3 regions of the Novosphingobium sp. BL-S-20 genome follow, and region 3 is predicted to be linked to each of the others. Evidence: riboswitches for the same ligand, from Rfam matches in the RefSeq annotation. Region 3 holds a riboswitch; each other region holds the start of a gene.
What was found. Region 3 has a riboswitch for cobalamin ahead of cobW (cobalamin biosynthesis protein CobW). Riboswitches for the same ligand answer to the same signal wherever they lie in the genome.
Positions count from the first base shown of each region.

Region 1: it holds a riboswitch for cobalamin, as region 3 does, so the genes downstream of both, ACZ1II_RS20495 (TonB-dependent receptor plug domain-containing protein) here and cobW (cobalamin biosynthesis protein CobW) in region 3, are expected to answer to the same signal.
Region 2: it holds a riboswitch for cobalamin, as region 3 does, so the genes downstream of both, ACZ1II_RS02250 (TonB-dependent receptor plug domain-containing protein) here and cobW (cobalamin biosynthesis protein CobW) in region 3, are expected to answer to the same signal.

Region 1 covers NZ_CM145494.1:2,744,317-2,749,375, reverse strand. The annotation lists gene paoC (aldehyde oxidoreductase molybdenum-binding subunit PaoC) at 1-340, shown strand, start outside; gene ACZ1II_RS20500 (cobyrinate a,c-diamide synthase) at 465-1,799, opposite strand; cobalamin riboswitch at 1,940-2,145, opposite strand; cobalamin riboswitch at 2,214-2,405, shown strand; gene ACZ1II_RS20495 (TonB-dependent receptor plug domain-containing protein) at 2,628-4,508, shown strand; gene ACZ1II_RS20490 (DUF1636 domain-containing protein) at 4,508-4,915, shown strand; gene cobT (nicotinate-nucleotide--dimethylbenzimidazole phosphoribosyltransferase) at 4,912-5,059, shown strand, end outside.
Region 2 covers NZ_CM145493.1:490,726-495,784, reverse strand. The annotation lists gene ACZ1II_RS02255 (pentapeptide repeat-containing protein) at 1-637, shown strand, start outside; cobalamin riboswitch at 736-976, shown strand; gene ACZ1II_RS02250 (TonB-dependent receptor plug domain-containing protein) at 1,166-3,187, shown strand; gene ACZ1II_RS02245 (hypothetical protein) at 3,249-3,953, shown strand; gene ACZ1II_RS02240 (hypothetical protein) at 3,993-4,733, shown strand; gene ACZ1II_RS02235 (LysR family transcriptional regulator) at 4,930-5,059, opposite strand, start outside.
Region 3 covers NZ_CM145493.1:1,319,335-1,324,393, reverse strand. The annotation lists gene cobN (cobaltochelatase subunit CobN) at 1-1,571, opposite strand, end outside; gene cobW (cobalamin biosynthesis protein CobW) at 1,571-2,620, opposite strand; cobalamin riboswitch at 2,810-3,051, opposite strand; gene ACZ1II_RS05500 (histidine phosphatase family protein) at 3,083-3,664, opposite strand; gene ACZ1II_RS05495 (CbtB domain-containing protein) at 3,861-4,088, shown strand; gene ACZ1II_RS05490 (CbtA family protein) at 4,096-4,854, shown strand; gene ACZ1II_RS05485 (MarR family winged helix-turn-helix transcriptional regulator) at 4,889-5,059, opposite strand, start outside.

The DNA of each region.
Region 1 (5,059 bases), on a different replicon from region 3:
GACGGCGCGCAGCCAGGTGATCGGGGCGATGACGATGGGCGTCGGCGGCGCGCTGATGGAGGAACTGGCGGTCGACAAGCGCTTTGGTTTCTTCGTCAACCACGACCTTGCCGGGTATGAAGTGCCGGTCCATGCCGACATTCCGCATCAGGAAGTGGTGTTCCTCGACGAGGCGGACGACAAGGTCTCGCCGATGAAAGCCAAGGGCGTGGGCGAACTCGGCCTCTGCGGCGTGGGTGCGGCGGTGGCCAATGCGGTTTACAATGCCACCGGCGTGCGCGTGCGCGACTATCCGATCACGCTCGACAAGTACCTGGCGAAGCTGCCAGCGATCGCCTGATAAAGGATCGCTTGACCAAACCTCCCCGTCGTCCCCGCGAAGGCGGGGACCCTGCTTTCTTCCTGCGCCGCGGACAAGATAGCGGGACCCCCGCCTTCGCGGGGGCGACGGGTTGCTCAGTGGGTTATTGGGCGGCTTGCTCAGCCGTTCCGGGCTGACCCAGCAAGTCCGCAATCAGCTCCGGCGCAGACGGGAAGTATAGGTGCATGTAGCTCGCCGTGAGCGGGCCTTGCCGGAAGATCCGCTCGCCCCTGCGCCCGTCCGGCGTCCGGGCGAGTGCGATGGGTTCGAGGGCGGTCTCCAGCCGCGAATAGTGGAAGGTGTGGCCGCGCACGGCATGGCCTTCCAGTTCCGCTTCCTGCATGCCAAGCGCGACCAGGCGCTTCTGCATGGTCGCGCTTGCAGGGAGCAGGCCCAGCATCGGCGCGGCACTGCCTGCCGTATCCGTCAGTCGCTCGCAGGTGTAGAGCATGCCGCCGCACTCCGCGAGAATCGGGCGCCCGGCCAGGAAGTGCTCCCGGATCGCTTCGATCATCGCGCGATTTGACGAGAGTGCGCAAAGGTGAAGCTCGGGATAGCCGCCCGGCAGCCACAGCGCATCGCAGTCCGGCAAGGCGCTATCGCGAAGGGGCGAGAAGAACGAGAGCTGTGCGCCGGCTTGTTCGAGAAAGTCGAGATTGGCCCGGTAGATGAAGCCGAAAGCCTCGTCGCGGGCGATGGCGATGCGCCTGCCTGCCAGTGCGGCGGGCATGGGCGCGGCAGGACGGGGCGCCGGGAAGGACACCGGCTCGGGCAGCCAGAGCGCGCTTTCGGGGAGCAAGTCGGCGGCGCGGTCGATCCGGGCTTCGATATCCGCGACTTCGCCAGCCTGCACGAGGCCGAGGTGGCGTTCGGGAAGGCCCATGTCCTCTTCGCGCCGCATCGCGCCGAGCCATTGCACGCCGTCCGTCTTGCCGGTGGTCAGGCCCCGCTCCAGCAGTTCGGCATGGCGCTCGCTGCCGACGCGGTTGGCGAGCACCGCGGCCAGGGTCACGTCGTCCCGGTAGGTGGCGAGGCCGTGGACGAGCGCGCCGAAGGTCTGTGCCATCGAGGACCCGTCCATCACCGCCATGACCGGCAGGCCGAAGTGCCGGGCAAGGTCGGCGGAGGAGGGAGTGCCGTCGAACAGGCCCATGACTCCCTCGATCAGGATCAGGTCCGCTTCCTGCGCCGCCTCGTGCAGCAGGGCGCGGCACTGGTCCTCACCGCACATGAACAGGTCGAGTTGATGGACCGGCGCGCCGCTGGCCACTTCGTGCACCATCGGATCGAGGAAGTCCGGCCCGCACTTGAATATCCGCACTCGCCGTCCTTCCCGGACATGGCGGCGGGCGAGGGCGGCGGTGACGAGGGTCTTGCCCTGTCCCGACGATGGCGCGGTGACGAGCAGGGCAGGGCAGCCGGCCATCGGGCCGGTCATGAATATCGCCCGGACGGGCAGGCAAGGCAGCGGCGCATCTTCATTCCCCCTTCGGCGCAAACGCACGCATGTCGTCACGCGAAGGGGGCTTCCCCCCACGGGAAGCGGCCCTCGTTCGCCCGGTACATCCCGCCCGCGCGAAGGATCGACGGCGAAGGGCCGGTTTCCTGACTTGCCGGCTCTTCGCGCCTTCCGCCGCCTTCTCGAAGCCGAACGGCTCCAATGGCATGGTGGCGGGGCGCATCCCCGGTGACAGTTGCGGGAGCAGTGCCGGTCGCCGCGGCTATCCCCGCAGTCCGGACTTCCCGATTAAGCCCTGGCGGGCACCCTTTGCGGCGGTGGGACTATGGCACTTCGCCGGCCTGCGCAAGCACCGGGCCTGCCCCCTACTTGCACGGGCCACCCCGGCGGGATAAGGCCACGCCTGCGACAGGTTCCCCGCGAGGGGATCAAAAGGGAACGCGGGTTCAAGGCCCGGGCTGCCCCTGCAACTGTAAGCGGCGAGCCGTTCGGCCATTTCGCCATTGGGGGTGCAAGCTCCCGAGAAGGCGGCTGAACCGGCACTGACCCGTGAGCCAGGAGACCTGCCTGCCGCAGTCGTTCTTCGACCGGACAGGGTGAGCCGGGCGAACGGGGCCATACCTCGCCGAGCGACAGCCACTGCCGTGCCGTCTCGCGGTGCGAAAGGGCCTGTCGTCGCCTGCCGCGATCACATGTCCTTTGCCTGCACGTCGGTCCGGCCGGGTTCGATGCTCGCCTGAAGGACATGCCGTGAACTGCCGAATTTCCGCCGCCAGCACTCTCGCTCTCGCGCTGGCTTTCTCCCCGATGGCCGCACAGGCCGAGGAGGCCGATGCCTCCGAGGAACATGACCGCATCGTCGTCAGCGCGCTGCGCACTCCGGTCGCCGCCGATCGCGTGGCCGACAGCGTCACCGTGCTCGACGACGCGCAGATCGTCGCCGCCCAGCCGATCGCACTGACCGACATTCTCCTGCGCACGCCGGGCATCAGCCTGTCGCGCAACGGCGGCTACGGCACCACCACCTCGCTGCGCATTCGTGGTGCCGACGCCGGGCAGACGGTCATGGTGATCGACGGCATGCGCCTGTCCGATGCGTCCTCCACTGCGGGCGGCTACGGTTTTGCGAACTTCTTCGTCGACGATGCCGAGCGGATCGAGATTCTGCGCGGGCCGCAGTCGATCCTCTGGGGCAGCGATGCCATCGGCGGCGTCGGCAACGTGCGCACCCGCCGCCCGGTCGAGCCGCTCGAAGGCAGCTTCGCGGTAGAGGCCGGGACCCACGACACCGTCTCTGCCCGCGCCGGGGTGGGCGGCACATCCGAGGCGATCGACTGGCGCCTCGCCGCCTCGCGCTTCACCACGGACGGCATCTCGGCCCGCTCCAACGGCAGCGAGGACGACGGCTACCGGCGCAGTTCCGCCAGCGGCACCCTGACCTTGCGCGTCGCGCCTGGCGTCTCGCTGGACTTGCGCGGCTACTGGTCGGATTCGAAGAACGAATTCGACGGCATCGCAGGGGATTCGCTTGCCTATGGCCGGACTAGGGAATGGTCGGGCTATGCCGGTCTCAATTTCGCGCTGCTGGACGGCAGGCTGGCGAACCGCGTGGCCGTGCTCCAGACCGAGACCGACCGCGAGAACTACGACCCCGCCCGGTCCCTCCGCCAGCTCACGTTCGATGCCCATGGCCGCGTGCGCCGCTTCGAATATCAGGGGACCTACACCGTCTCGGACGCGGTGCAGGCGGTATTCGGTGCCGAACGCGAGGAACAGCGGATGACCACTGCCTCTCCTGCCAACAGCACCGTGCCCTACCTGCTGACGCCGGAACGGGCGGATACCGACAGCGTCTACGGCGAACTCCGGTTGACGCCGCTGGCGGGCCTGACCATGAACGGCGGCGCGCGCTACGATCACCAGTCGCGCTTCGGCGGCAATACGGTGTTCAGCGCGGGTGCGGTCTATACGCCCAATGCCGGCGCCACCGTGCTGCGCGCCAGCTATGACGAGGGCTTCAAGGCGCCGTCGCTCTACCAGCTGTTCAGCCTCTACGGCGTGAGCGACCTCAAGCCCGAGAAGGCCAGGGGCTGGGAACTTGGCGCGGAACAGGGCTTCGGCGAAGTGCTGCGGCTTTCCGCGACATGGTTCGAGCGCGATACCGACAACCTGATCGACTTCGCCTATTGCCCGACCAGCGGCGTGCTGCCCGACGTCTGCACCGTCCCCGGCAGCACGACTACGCGCTTCGGTTACTACGCCAACGTCAAGGCCAGCCATGCGCGCGGGCTGGAACTGACGGCTTCGGCCCGGTGGGGCATCCTCTTCGCCGAGGGCAACTATAGCTGGATCGAGGCCGAGGACCGCACTTCGGGCAGCAGCACTTACGGCCGCCAGCTTCAACGGGTGCCGCGCCATCTGGCCAATGCCGAGGCAGGGCTGGACCTGCCGCAGGGCCTGCGGGCCAGCATCGCCGCGCGCTATTCGGGCGAGAGTTATAACGCCGCGACCGGCACCGCGACGCTGGACGATGCCTGGCTGGTGGATTTGCGCGCGCAGTGGCAGGTCAGGGAAGGCCTGATTCTTCAAGGACGTATCGAAAACGTGGGCGACGAGAAATACGAGACCGTGAGCGGCTACGGCACGCTTGGCCGCACCGTCTATCTGGGCCTGAGGAGCCGGTTCTGATGCTGCATCCCGTCGAACCCGGCCCTTCCGTGGTGGTGTGCAACACCTGCCGACACTCCGCCGAAGTGCGCGAGGACGAGAACGGCCAGCGCGGCGGCGCGGCGCTGGCAGAGGCCATGCGCGCGGTGCAGGCGGCTGATCCCGCGCTTCAGGGCGTGGCGGTCCAGGAGATGCCCTGTCTCTTCGCCTGCCAGCGCCAATGCACCGTGGCGATCCGGGCGCCGGGCAAGCTCGGCTATGTGCTCGGCGACTTCACGCCGGATGAAGAAGCCGCCCGTGCGATCCTCGAATATGCTTCGCGCCATGCCGCCAGCGAGCACGGGCAGGTGCCCTACCGCGAATGGCCGCAGGGCGTGAAAGGCCATTTCATCACGCGCACCCCGCCCGAAGGCTACATCGGCACATGATCCGTTTCGAGAACCGCGCCGCCTTCGCCGCCGCGCTCGCCGACTTGCCCGAACCCGATGGTGCTTCGCTGGACGCCGCGCGTGCGCGTCAGGCGGTGCTCACCAAGCCGCTCGGCTCGCTCGGGCGGCTGGAGGAGATCGCGG
Region 2 (5,059 bases), 830 kb from region 3:
AACTCTGCTGGAAGCCGACGCCGACGCCCCCCGCACGCTTACCGACTGCACGCTCGACGAAGGCGACTTTTCCGGTCTCGATCTGGGCGACACGACATTCGAACGCTGTTCGCTGCGCCGCGCCCGGTTCGACGGCGCCAATCTCACCGGCGCCCGCTTCCGCCGCTGCCGTGGGCCGGAAGCGAGCTTCGTCCAGACCGACCTCAGCGATGCGGTGCTGACGGGATGCGATTTCAGCAACGCCCTGCTCCGCCGCGCCCGGCTGACTTCCGCGCGCGTCGAAGGCACCAAGCTGACCGGCGCGGACCTGACCGACGCCGGAGTGCTCGGCGCCTCGTTCGCCGAAGTCCTGTTCGCTTTCGCCCGCCTGCCCGGCCTGTCGCTGCGCAAGACGAAGCTGGTGCGGATCGACTTCTCCGATGCGGACCTCCGGAAATCCGACTTTCGCGGTGCCCTGTTCGAGGATTGCTCGCTGCGCAATGCCACGCTGGAAGGCTGCCGCTTCGAGCAGGCAGACTTGCGCGGTGCCGACCTCGGCGGCATCGAACTGCGCGATGCCTGCCTGTTTCGCGGCGCAGTGATTTCCCGCCTCCAGGCTGCCGAACTGCTTTCCCAGCTTGGCCTCGAAGTTCGCTGACAGGCGCAAGGCATCGCCCTCGCAGCGCTTCAACCGACTTGCACCGCGTCCCGCCCGGCGCTAACGAACCGCATCCGCCGCACTCGAAGGAGCGCAGCGGGCAATGATCGCGCCGGTGTTCCGAAAGGAACTTAAAAGGGAACGCGGTGAGAGGGCTTGCCCTCGAATCCGGGGCTGTCCCTGCAACTGTAAGCGGTGAGCGCGATGCACATCACGCGGCGGGCCAGACGCCCATGCCGCAGCCACTGGGCCGGACGCTAAATCCTGCGAGGCCTGGGAAGGCCGTGCATCAAGCGATGACCCGCGAGCCAGGAGACCTGCCGGCGTCCGGTCGCTCTTGCTTTGGTCCAGGGGATGGCCGGGGCACGGTGATTTCTCCGTCTGAGCGACGAACCCGCGGCAGGGGCCGCACGGTGCGCCGAACGGTCGTCCCAGTCACGGGCGCCCGGTCGCTCGGTGCGCCGGTCATTCGTTCGCGAACGGCAGTCCCCGGCCTAGAGCTCGCTTGGCGCCCGACAGGGGAATGAAATGAAGATCGCAACCGTTTCACACGCGGCGCTTGCCGCGGCGCTGGCGCTCGCCTGCACCGTGCAGGCCCATACTGCGCAGGCTCATGCCGAAGAGACTGATGATGCCGCCTCGATCGTCGTCACCGGGAAAAGCCTGGAGGAGACTCTGCCGCAGGAACTCTCCCGCTACGGCAACGACGTGGCCACCGTCAGCGAGAAGCAGATCAAGGACAGTGGCGCCGTGGACGTGACCAAGGCGCTGGAACAGGTGCCCGGCCTCTACGTGCGCGGCCGCAATGGGCCGTTCACCTATGTCGACGTCTCGCTTCAGGGATCGCGCACGCAGGACGTGCTCTGGACGATGGACGGCATCCGCCTCAACAACCGCCTCTACGGCGGCACTTCGCCCAACGATACCCTGCCCGCCAGCATGATCGAGCGGATCGAGGTGCTGCGCGGCGGCGAAAGCCTGTTCTACGGCACCCAGGCCTCGGCAGGGGTCATCAACGTGGTGACGCGCGGCTTCACCGACGATCTGAACGGCCAGGTCAATGCCTCGGCGGACAGCTGGGGCGGCACCACGCTGGACGGCTATCTGCGCGGCGCCGTGGGCGACCATCGCTTCGTGGCCTATGCCTCGCACAATCGCTCCGAGGGCTACCTGCCCTTCAGCGCCTACCAGCCGAGCCTGACCGACCGGCACCTCGGCTACGACCTCTGGTCGGCCGGTCTCAAGTACCAATACGAGATCGCTCCCGACCTCGCGCTCAATGCCCAGTACCAGCATACCGAGGCGAAGCTCGACAACCTCTCTCCCACCCGCATCCGCGAAAGCCGCAATGACCGCAACGAGGAGATCGCCAGCCTGCGGCTCGACTATACCGGCAGCGACACCGTGCAGTTCTTCCTCAAGGGCTATTTCCACGACTGGAGCACGGCCTATGTCCAGATTCGCAACTCGCTGCCCGATCATGATCCCCAGGTGATCTATCCGGCGGGCACGTTCTGGGGCTACCGCGACTGGGGCGGCAGCGCGGTGGCGAAGCTGCACCTGCATCCCGGCCTCGAATACCTGCTGGGCTACGACTTCCAGAACTTCAGCGGGCGAGACGACGTGCTGCTGATCGCCCCCACCAGCGAACAGGTCCATGCCGGGATTTTCCAGGTCCGCACTACCGACGAGATTTCGTCGAAGGGCCGCCTCGCCGCGGGCCTGCGCTACAACCGCACGGACGGCGCGAAGAAGACGATCTGGAACGTCTCGGGCCGCTACGATTTCGCCGATGCCTTCTATGTGGAGGCGAATGGCGGCACGTCGTTCGTGCTGCCCGACGCCTCGCAGCTCTACGGCAACGATCCCTGCTGCGAGACCGGCAATCCCAACCTCAAGGCCGAGCAGAGCCTCAACCTGAACCTCTCGGGCGGCGGCGTGCTGCCGCTGGGTGCTGCGCAGCTGCGCTGGAAGACGACTTACTTCAACCGCCGCATTAGCGACATGATCGATACGACTTACGACGACCCGGCCTTCCCGAACGGCACTTACGCGAACCTCGACGGCAAAGTCCGCTCGCAGGGCGCGGAACTGGAACTGGGCGCCGAGCTGCCCGGCGGCTGGAATCTCTCGGCCAGCTATACTTACGCCCGCGTGCGCGAGAAGGGCACATCGACCCAGCTCAACCGCAACCCGAAGCAATATGCCAAGGCTAGCCTTGCCTATGCTCCGGAGGACAGGCCCTTCGGCGCCAGCCTCAACCTGAACTGGATCGGCGATGTCTGGTCGACCGCTTCGGGCTTCGGCCGCCGCAACTACGGCAATTACGCGCTCGTCGATTTCGGAGCCTATCTCTACCTCGACGGCGCAGCGCGGCGGAACCGCTTCGGCGTCAATGTCGAGAACCTGTTCGACAAGGAATATGCGACGCGCGGCTATTCTTCCGCCGTGACCGACCAGGGCGCACTCGACGGCAGCAACAGCCGGTTCCTCTACTTCAACCGGGGCGTGCCGCGCACGCTGCGGATGAGCTACGGGCTGAGCTTCTGAGGCCATGACCACGCTCCAGCCTCGGGTGCCTGCGCCCCCGCCAAAGCGCTCTCGCAGCCTTTTGCCGCGCCCCGTCCTCGTGCTTCATCGCTGGCTCGGCGTCTTCGTCGGCCTGCTGATGACGATCTGGTGCCTTTCGGGCTTCGTGATGATCTACGTGGACTATCCGAGGCTGGAGCCCGCCGCGCAGTTGCAGGGGCTTGCTCCCCTGCAACTGCCGCCGGTGGAGACCTGGAGCGCGGTAACCTTGCCGTCCGACCTGCCGATCACCTCCGCCCGCGTCGAGATGCTGGCAGGCAGGCCGGTCCTGCGTGTGGTCCCCGCAAGCGCACCCGACCGTCCGATCCCGCAGATGCGCGCGATCCCCGATGCGATCGACCTCGCGACCGGGCAGCCGCTCGCCCCGCCCGGAACCGCGCAAATCCGCCGGATCGCGGCCGACTTCGCGCAGGGCCACGCCGTCGCGGGCGCGCCCGCCGTCCCCGCCGAGACCGGCATCGACCAGTGGACCGTCCAGACCTACCGGCGCAATGCCCCGCTCTACCGCGTCGATTACGACGATGCGGCGGGAACCGAGATCTACATCTCGGGCAAGTCCGGCGAAGTCGTGCAGCAGACCATCCGCTTCCAGCGCTTCTGGAACTGGCTGGGCGCGGTGCCGCACTGGCTCTACCCGACGATCCTGCGGCAGGACGGTGCCTTGTGGAACGAAGTCGTCGTCTGGACCTCGCTCGCCGGATGCTTCCTCACCGCGACCGGCATCTAGGCGGGCCTCGCCCGTCTGCGCCGCAAGCGCGACGGCAAAGTGGGATCGCCCTATCGCGGTCTCTGGTGGTGGCACCATGTCTTCGGCCTGTTCTTCGGCCTGCTGACCCTGGCCTGGGTGGCCAGCGGCCTGTTCTCGATGAACCCCTGGGGTTTCCTCGATTCCCAGGCCGGTCTTGCCGAACGCGAAAGACTGGCCGGACCGATGCACTGGGACGACGTGCGGCAGGCCCTGTCTGCCCTGAACCACCTCCCCGCCGAGACCCTGCGCATCGAGACCGCGCCGCTCGGCGGCCGGACTTTCCTGCTCGCTACGGATGCCCCCGGCGGAACGCAGCGCTTCGACATCCAAGGGCGGCCCGCCCCGCTCTCCGAACGGGAACTGCGCGCCGCGCTTTCCGGCAAGCCGCCGCTCGCGGCGCTGGAACTGATGGAGGAAGAGGACGCCTATTATTACAGCCACCGCGCCCCGGCCCCGCTGCCGGTCTGGCGGGCGAGGCTGGCCGATGCGGAGACGACGCGGCTCTACATCGATCCGGTCAGCGGACGCCTGCTACGCGCTTTCGACCGTAACGGACGCGGCTTTCGCTGGCTACAGGACGGCCTCCACAGCCTCGATTTTCCCCTGCTGCGCAAGCGCCCCTGGTGGGATTTCCTCGTCCTGCCGCTGCTGGCGGCGGTTACGCTGGTCTGCGCCACGGGAACCTGGATGGCCTGGAACAAGGCCAGCCGCGATCTGCGCAAGTTCCGGCGAAAACTGGGCCGCCGCCTGCCGCGTTGAGGGGCTGGAAAGGAGGCAAGGAAAAAGGACCGCCCGGGGGGCCGAGACGGTCCTTTCCTCGAGGACGGCACCGCTCATTTGGGGCGAAGCGGAGCCGCGAGGGCGCCCTTAGCCTTCGTGCAAATTTGCACAATAGGGGCATTCGACGACTTGGTACTGGGGCGCGGCGAAACGTCCTACCCCTCCCTCGCCCCATCTAGCGGCGGCTCTCCAGCGCCGCCGCGATCATCCGCACGAGATCGCCGATCGGCTCCTGCTCCTCACGCGCATAGAGCGAGACGACCATCGGCGGCGCCTCGCCCATGCCGGTCAGCCGCCGCACCCCG
Region 3 (5,059 bases):
GGATCGTGATGGCTGGCCTTGGGGTCGATGTTGTAGCCGCGCGCGGGCTGCACGGCGACGGCGAGATTGCCGAAGCGGTGCACCGACAGGCGGAAGGCGCCGTCCCGCACGAAGGGATCAGCCGGGGGTTCGCCCCAGCGTTCGGACATGGCCTCCCGCGCGCTTTCGGGCACCATTGCGAAGGCGGCTTCGTAGGCCGAAAGCGGCAGCGCAACCTCGCCCGGTCGTTCGAGCGATGTCAGGTCGTTGGTCACGCCGCCGGTCATCACGCGCATCAGCGCGGCGCCGTCCTCTGGCGCATCGCCGGTGTCATAGCCTGCCTTGGTTAAAGCGGCGATGATCGCGGCAGTGCTCGCAGGGGTGTCGAGGCCGACGCCGTTGCCGATGCGCCCGTCGCGGTTGGGATAGTTCGCCAGTACCAGCGCCACGCGGCGCTCGGGCGGCGCAGTCCGGCGCAGGTTCGCCCAGTTCGCGGCAAGGTCTGCGACGAAGGTCACCCGGTCCGGCGCGACGCGCGGGACGACGATGCCGCACTGGGTCACTTCGTCGAAGCGCGCGGCGGCCTTGAAGGCGACGGCGCGCGTGAACAGGCGGCCGTCCACTTCGGGCAGTGCTACGTTCATGGCAAGATCGCGCGGACCAAGGCCGCGTGCGGCGTTCTGCCAATCGCTTTCCTCGACGCCCGCGAAAGCGACTTGCAGGATCGGGCAGTCCGCCTTTTCGAGAATGCCCGGCTTGCGGTCGTCGCCTGCGGAGGAGGAGGCGAAACTGGTGGCATTGACGATCACATCGGGCGCGATCTCTCCCAGCAGTCCGCCCAGCCAGTCCACGGCGAAAGGCTCCCGCAAGGCGCGAACGTGAACGGCGGCGACGTTGAAGCCGCGCTCCTGCAGCGCCGCGATCATGGCGTCCACGGCGTCCGTCGTGCCCGCGATCATCAGCGCGCGGTAGAACACCAGCAACGCGAGTGGGCGGCCTTGGGCCCAGCCTGCCTGCACTTCGGCAAGCCCGGCGCGCTCGGTGCCCGCAAGGTAAAGCCCGGCATCTGCCACCGGCACCGGATCGTCCGGCTCGCCCGCGTCATGGCCGATGGTCCGCGCAGCGGTGCGCAGGAACGACAGCGCATTGGCCACGCCGCCCTGCCGCAGATAGTCGCGCATCCGCTCGCGCAGATCAGCAGGCAGGGTGGAAGCGCGGTCGAGCGCCGGGTCGGCCTCTCGCCCGTCGGCAATGGCGGCGAAGGCAATGCCGTTCTCGCGCGCGACGCGGGCGATCTCGTCGATGCCGTAGCCCCAGTAGCTCTTGCCGCCGAGCAGGATCACGCAGACGAATTTGGCATGCGCGATCACCTTCTCGACATAGAGGTCGATCGAATAGGGGTGACGCAATTGCATAAGGTTCGCGAGGCGAATGCTGGGCGCGCCTTCAGGCATGCGCGCCGCCGCGCCCGCAAAGCAGGCGAGTTCGCTGTCCGCCACGGTGAGGATCACCATGTCGCCGGGAGACTGATCCAGGTCGATTGCCTCCTCGCCGTTGGAGATCGTCCCCGGCGTGGCGGACAGCAGGTGCATCAGGCGTCTACAGTACCGAGAACCTCGGCAAGCCCCGCCTCGATGGCAGCGCGGTCCAGTCCCTTCTGGCCGATGATGACGAGCTGGGTGCGGCGGCCTTCCTGCGGCAGCCAGGTGCGGTCGTAGAAGTGCTGGATGCGCGGGCCGACGGCCTGCACGACCAGGCGGCTGGGCTTGCCGCCAACGGCAACCATGCCCTTTACGCGCAGAATGTCGTGCTCTGCGATCAGGTCCTTAAAACGAGCGAGCAGGGCGTCGAGATCGGCCACATCGCTGCCGGAGACCACGAAACTGTCGAAGTCGTCATGGTCGTGATCCTCGTCCAGCCCGTCTATGTGCGAGGGGCGGGAATCGAGGTCGTCCTCGGCCGCGGCAGTGATGCCCAGCAGCGCGGCGATATCGACGGCGCCGTGATCGGCGCGCACGATCTTCACGCCGGGACGCGTTTCGGCCAGCACCAGCGTCTCGACATGGGCGAGCGCTTGCGGGTCGACGAGGTCGGTCTTGTTGAGCACGACCATGTCGGCGCAGCCCAGTTGTTCCTCGAACAGTTCTTCCAGCGGGCTTTCGTGGTCCAGCATCGGGTCTGCCGCGCGGGCAGCGGCCAGCGCCGCCTCGTCGGCGGCGAAACGGCCCGCCGCGACGGCATCGGCGTCGATCAGCGCGACCACACCGTCAACCGTGGCGCGGGTGCGGATGTCGGGCCATTGGAAGGCCTTCACCAGCGGCTTGGGCAGGGCAAGGCCGCTGGTTTCGATGATGATGTGATCGGGCTTGTTCTCGCGGTCGAGCAGCTTCTGCATGGTTGGCAGGAAGTCGTCGGCGACGGTGCAGCAGATGCAGCCGTTGGCCAGTTCGACGATGTCGTCCTCCGGGCAGGCTTCGTCGTTGCAGCCCTTCACCAGTTCGCCGTCCACGCCGACATCGCCGAATTCGTTGATGATGAGGGCAAGGCGGCGGCCCTTGGCGTTTTGCAGCAGGTGGCGGATCAGCGTGGTCTTGCCGGCGCCGAGGAAGCCGGTGATGACGGTGGTGGGAACTTTGCTCATATGTCGTCTCCCGCGCGCCAGCGACCTGAAACGGCGGGGCTTCCCGCCGCACAAGCGGCGATGGCGACGCGCCTTGTCGGACCGGCGCACGGGCGCCCGACACGGCATGCCGCTGCGGCCCCGGCCGCATGCATCACGTCGCTCAGACGGAAGAGTTACCGTGCCTTGGCCATCCCCTGGACCCGGGCAAGAGCGACATCGACGCAGGCAGGTTTCCTGGCTCGCGGGTCAGGGCGTGATGCACGGCCTTCCCAGGCCTCGCAGGATTTAGCGTCCGGCCCAGTGGCTGCGTCGGGAGCACTTGCCCCGCCGCGAATGTGCATCGCGCTCGCCGCTTACAGTTGCAGGGACAGCCCGGTCCGGATGGCGAACCATCCTTGCCGTGTTCCCGTATTAAGCCCCTTGCGGGGCACCGGCGCGATCTTTGCCGAGGCACAACCTGTCCCTCAAACCCGGAGGCGATTAGCCGGGCGCGTGCCCGCTCGCAAGCCCCAGCGACTGCAATCGCCACGAGCGGTTGAACGAGAGCATGGCGTGCGAGAGCGGCGCCACGTCGATGGCGAGCGTTGCCCGCAGCGGCAGGTCCAGCGCATGGGCAAGGGCGGCGCGGACGATCATCGGGTGAGTGATGGCGCAGACCGGCCGATCCTGAGCCACGATCCGGTCCATCCACGCGCCGACGCGGTTTCGCGCCTGCTCCATGGATTCACCATCCGCCGCGCCCTGTGTCGGGTCGGCGAGCCAGGAGCCGAGCGCGCCGGGTTCGCTGGCTCCAAGCTCGGCGAAAGAGCGGCCGGTCCAGCGCCCATGGTCGAGATCGGCAAGTGCGGCGTCCTCTCCTGCGGTCAGCGCCATTGCGGAAGCGGTTTCGGCGGCGGCGCGGGAAGGGCTGCGGTAGGCCGCCGCGCGGAAGCGATCCGGCAGCGCGGCGCGCGCGGCAGCGCGGGACCCGGCGGGATCGATCGGTTCAGCCGGGTCGGGAAAACGGCCCTCCCGGCTCGATGCCGTAGCGGTGATACAGATCAGCAGGAGGGAGGTCGCCAAGCGTAAATTCCGTGAAGTCGTTGACGCCGCTGCCCGCGCGGTCCTAAGGAAGCGGCGTCGAGTATCGAAGAAGCCGGTGAAAATCCGGCGCGGTCGCGCCACTGTAATCGCACGGGAGCCATCCCGTCGAGAGCCAGACCTTCCTTCTCGGCAGCAGGTTTTCCGGGGACGCGCAATCCCGCCAAGGAGCATGACAATGGCTGTTTCCGCCGCAGTATTCGATGACGCCTTCATTCCGGTCGAGGGCGGCAATGCCATTCCGATCGAGGATATCGCTCCCTGGGCCGTGCTCGGCACGCTGCTGGCGGTGATCTTCATCTACTTCGTGAGCACCGAACAGGGTGCCTTCTCGCTGTTCCAGGGCATGTACGTGCATGAATTCGTGCACGACGGACGCCACCTGCTCGGCTTCCCCTGCCACTGATCCGGCGATGACAAGAGACCTGCTCTGGCGCGGGATGCTTGCCGGCATCCTGGGCGCGCTGCTTGCCACGCTTTTCGCACGCGGTTTCGCCGAACCGCAGATCGACCTCGCGATCGGTTACGAGGAAAGCCACTCGGCCCATGCTGCGCCTGAACATGCTGTTCCCGAACACGCCAGAATGGCGCATACCGAGCCGCAGGAAGAGGAACTCGTCAGCCGCGATACCCAGAAAGGTGCGGGACTGGTGACGGCGCTGGCGCTCTATGGCGCGGCGGTCGGCGGGATATTCTCGCTCGTCTTCGCTTACGGCTATGGACGGATGGGGCACCTCGGCCCGCGCAGTTTCGCACTGCTGCTGGCGGCGCTGACTTTCGTGCTCGTGGTGGTGGTGCCTGCGATCAAATATCCGCAGACCCCACCCGCGGTAGGCAAGCATGAGACGGTGGCACTGCGCACCGCCGCTTACTTCGGGATGTTAGCGCTTTCGCTCGGCGCTGCGGTCATCGCGGCGCGCATCCGTGTCACCCTGGCGCGTCCGGGGCGCGGGTTCGACGCGACCTTGCTGGGTTTCGTCGTCTATCTCGGAATCGTGGGTCTCGGCCAGTTCCTGCTGCCGACGATCGACGAAGTGCCCGGCGATTTGCCCGCGGTGCTGCTGTGGAATTTCCGCGTGGCCTCGATCGGCACCCAACTGGTCCTCTGGGCGACGATCGGACTCGCCTTCGGGCTATGGGCGGAGCGCGTTCTCAAGCGCACGAAAGCCTGATTACCAAGAAGTTGAAGTGCAAAGCTCCGAATGTTCAGGAGCCTTGCACCTTCGCTGCCCGCCGGAGCGGGGCGCGGCTCATCTCATTGCCCGCCTGGGTGGTTTTCTGAAGGAGTTTCAGGAAAATATCGCTTTCTTCTGCCGTCAGATGCGAAACGAGGTCGGCCTGGACCTTGTCCACCCACGGCGTGGCGATATCCAGCGT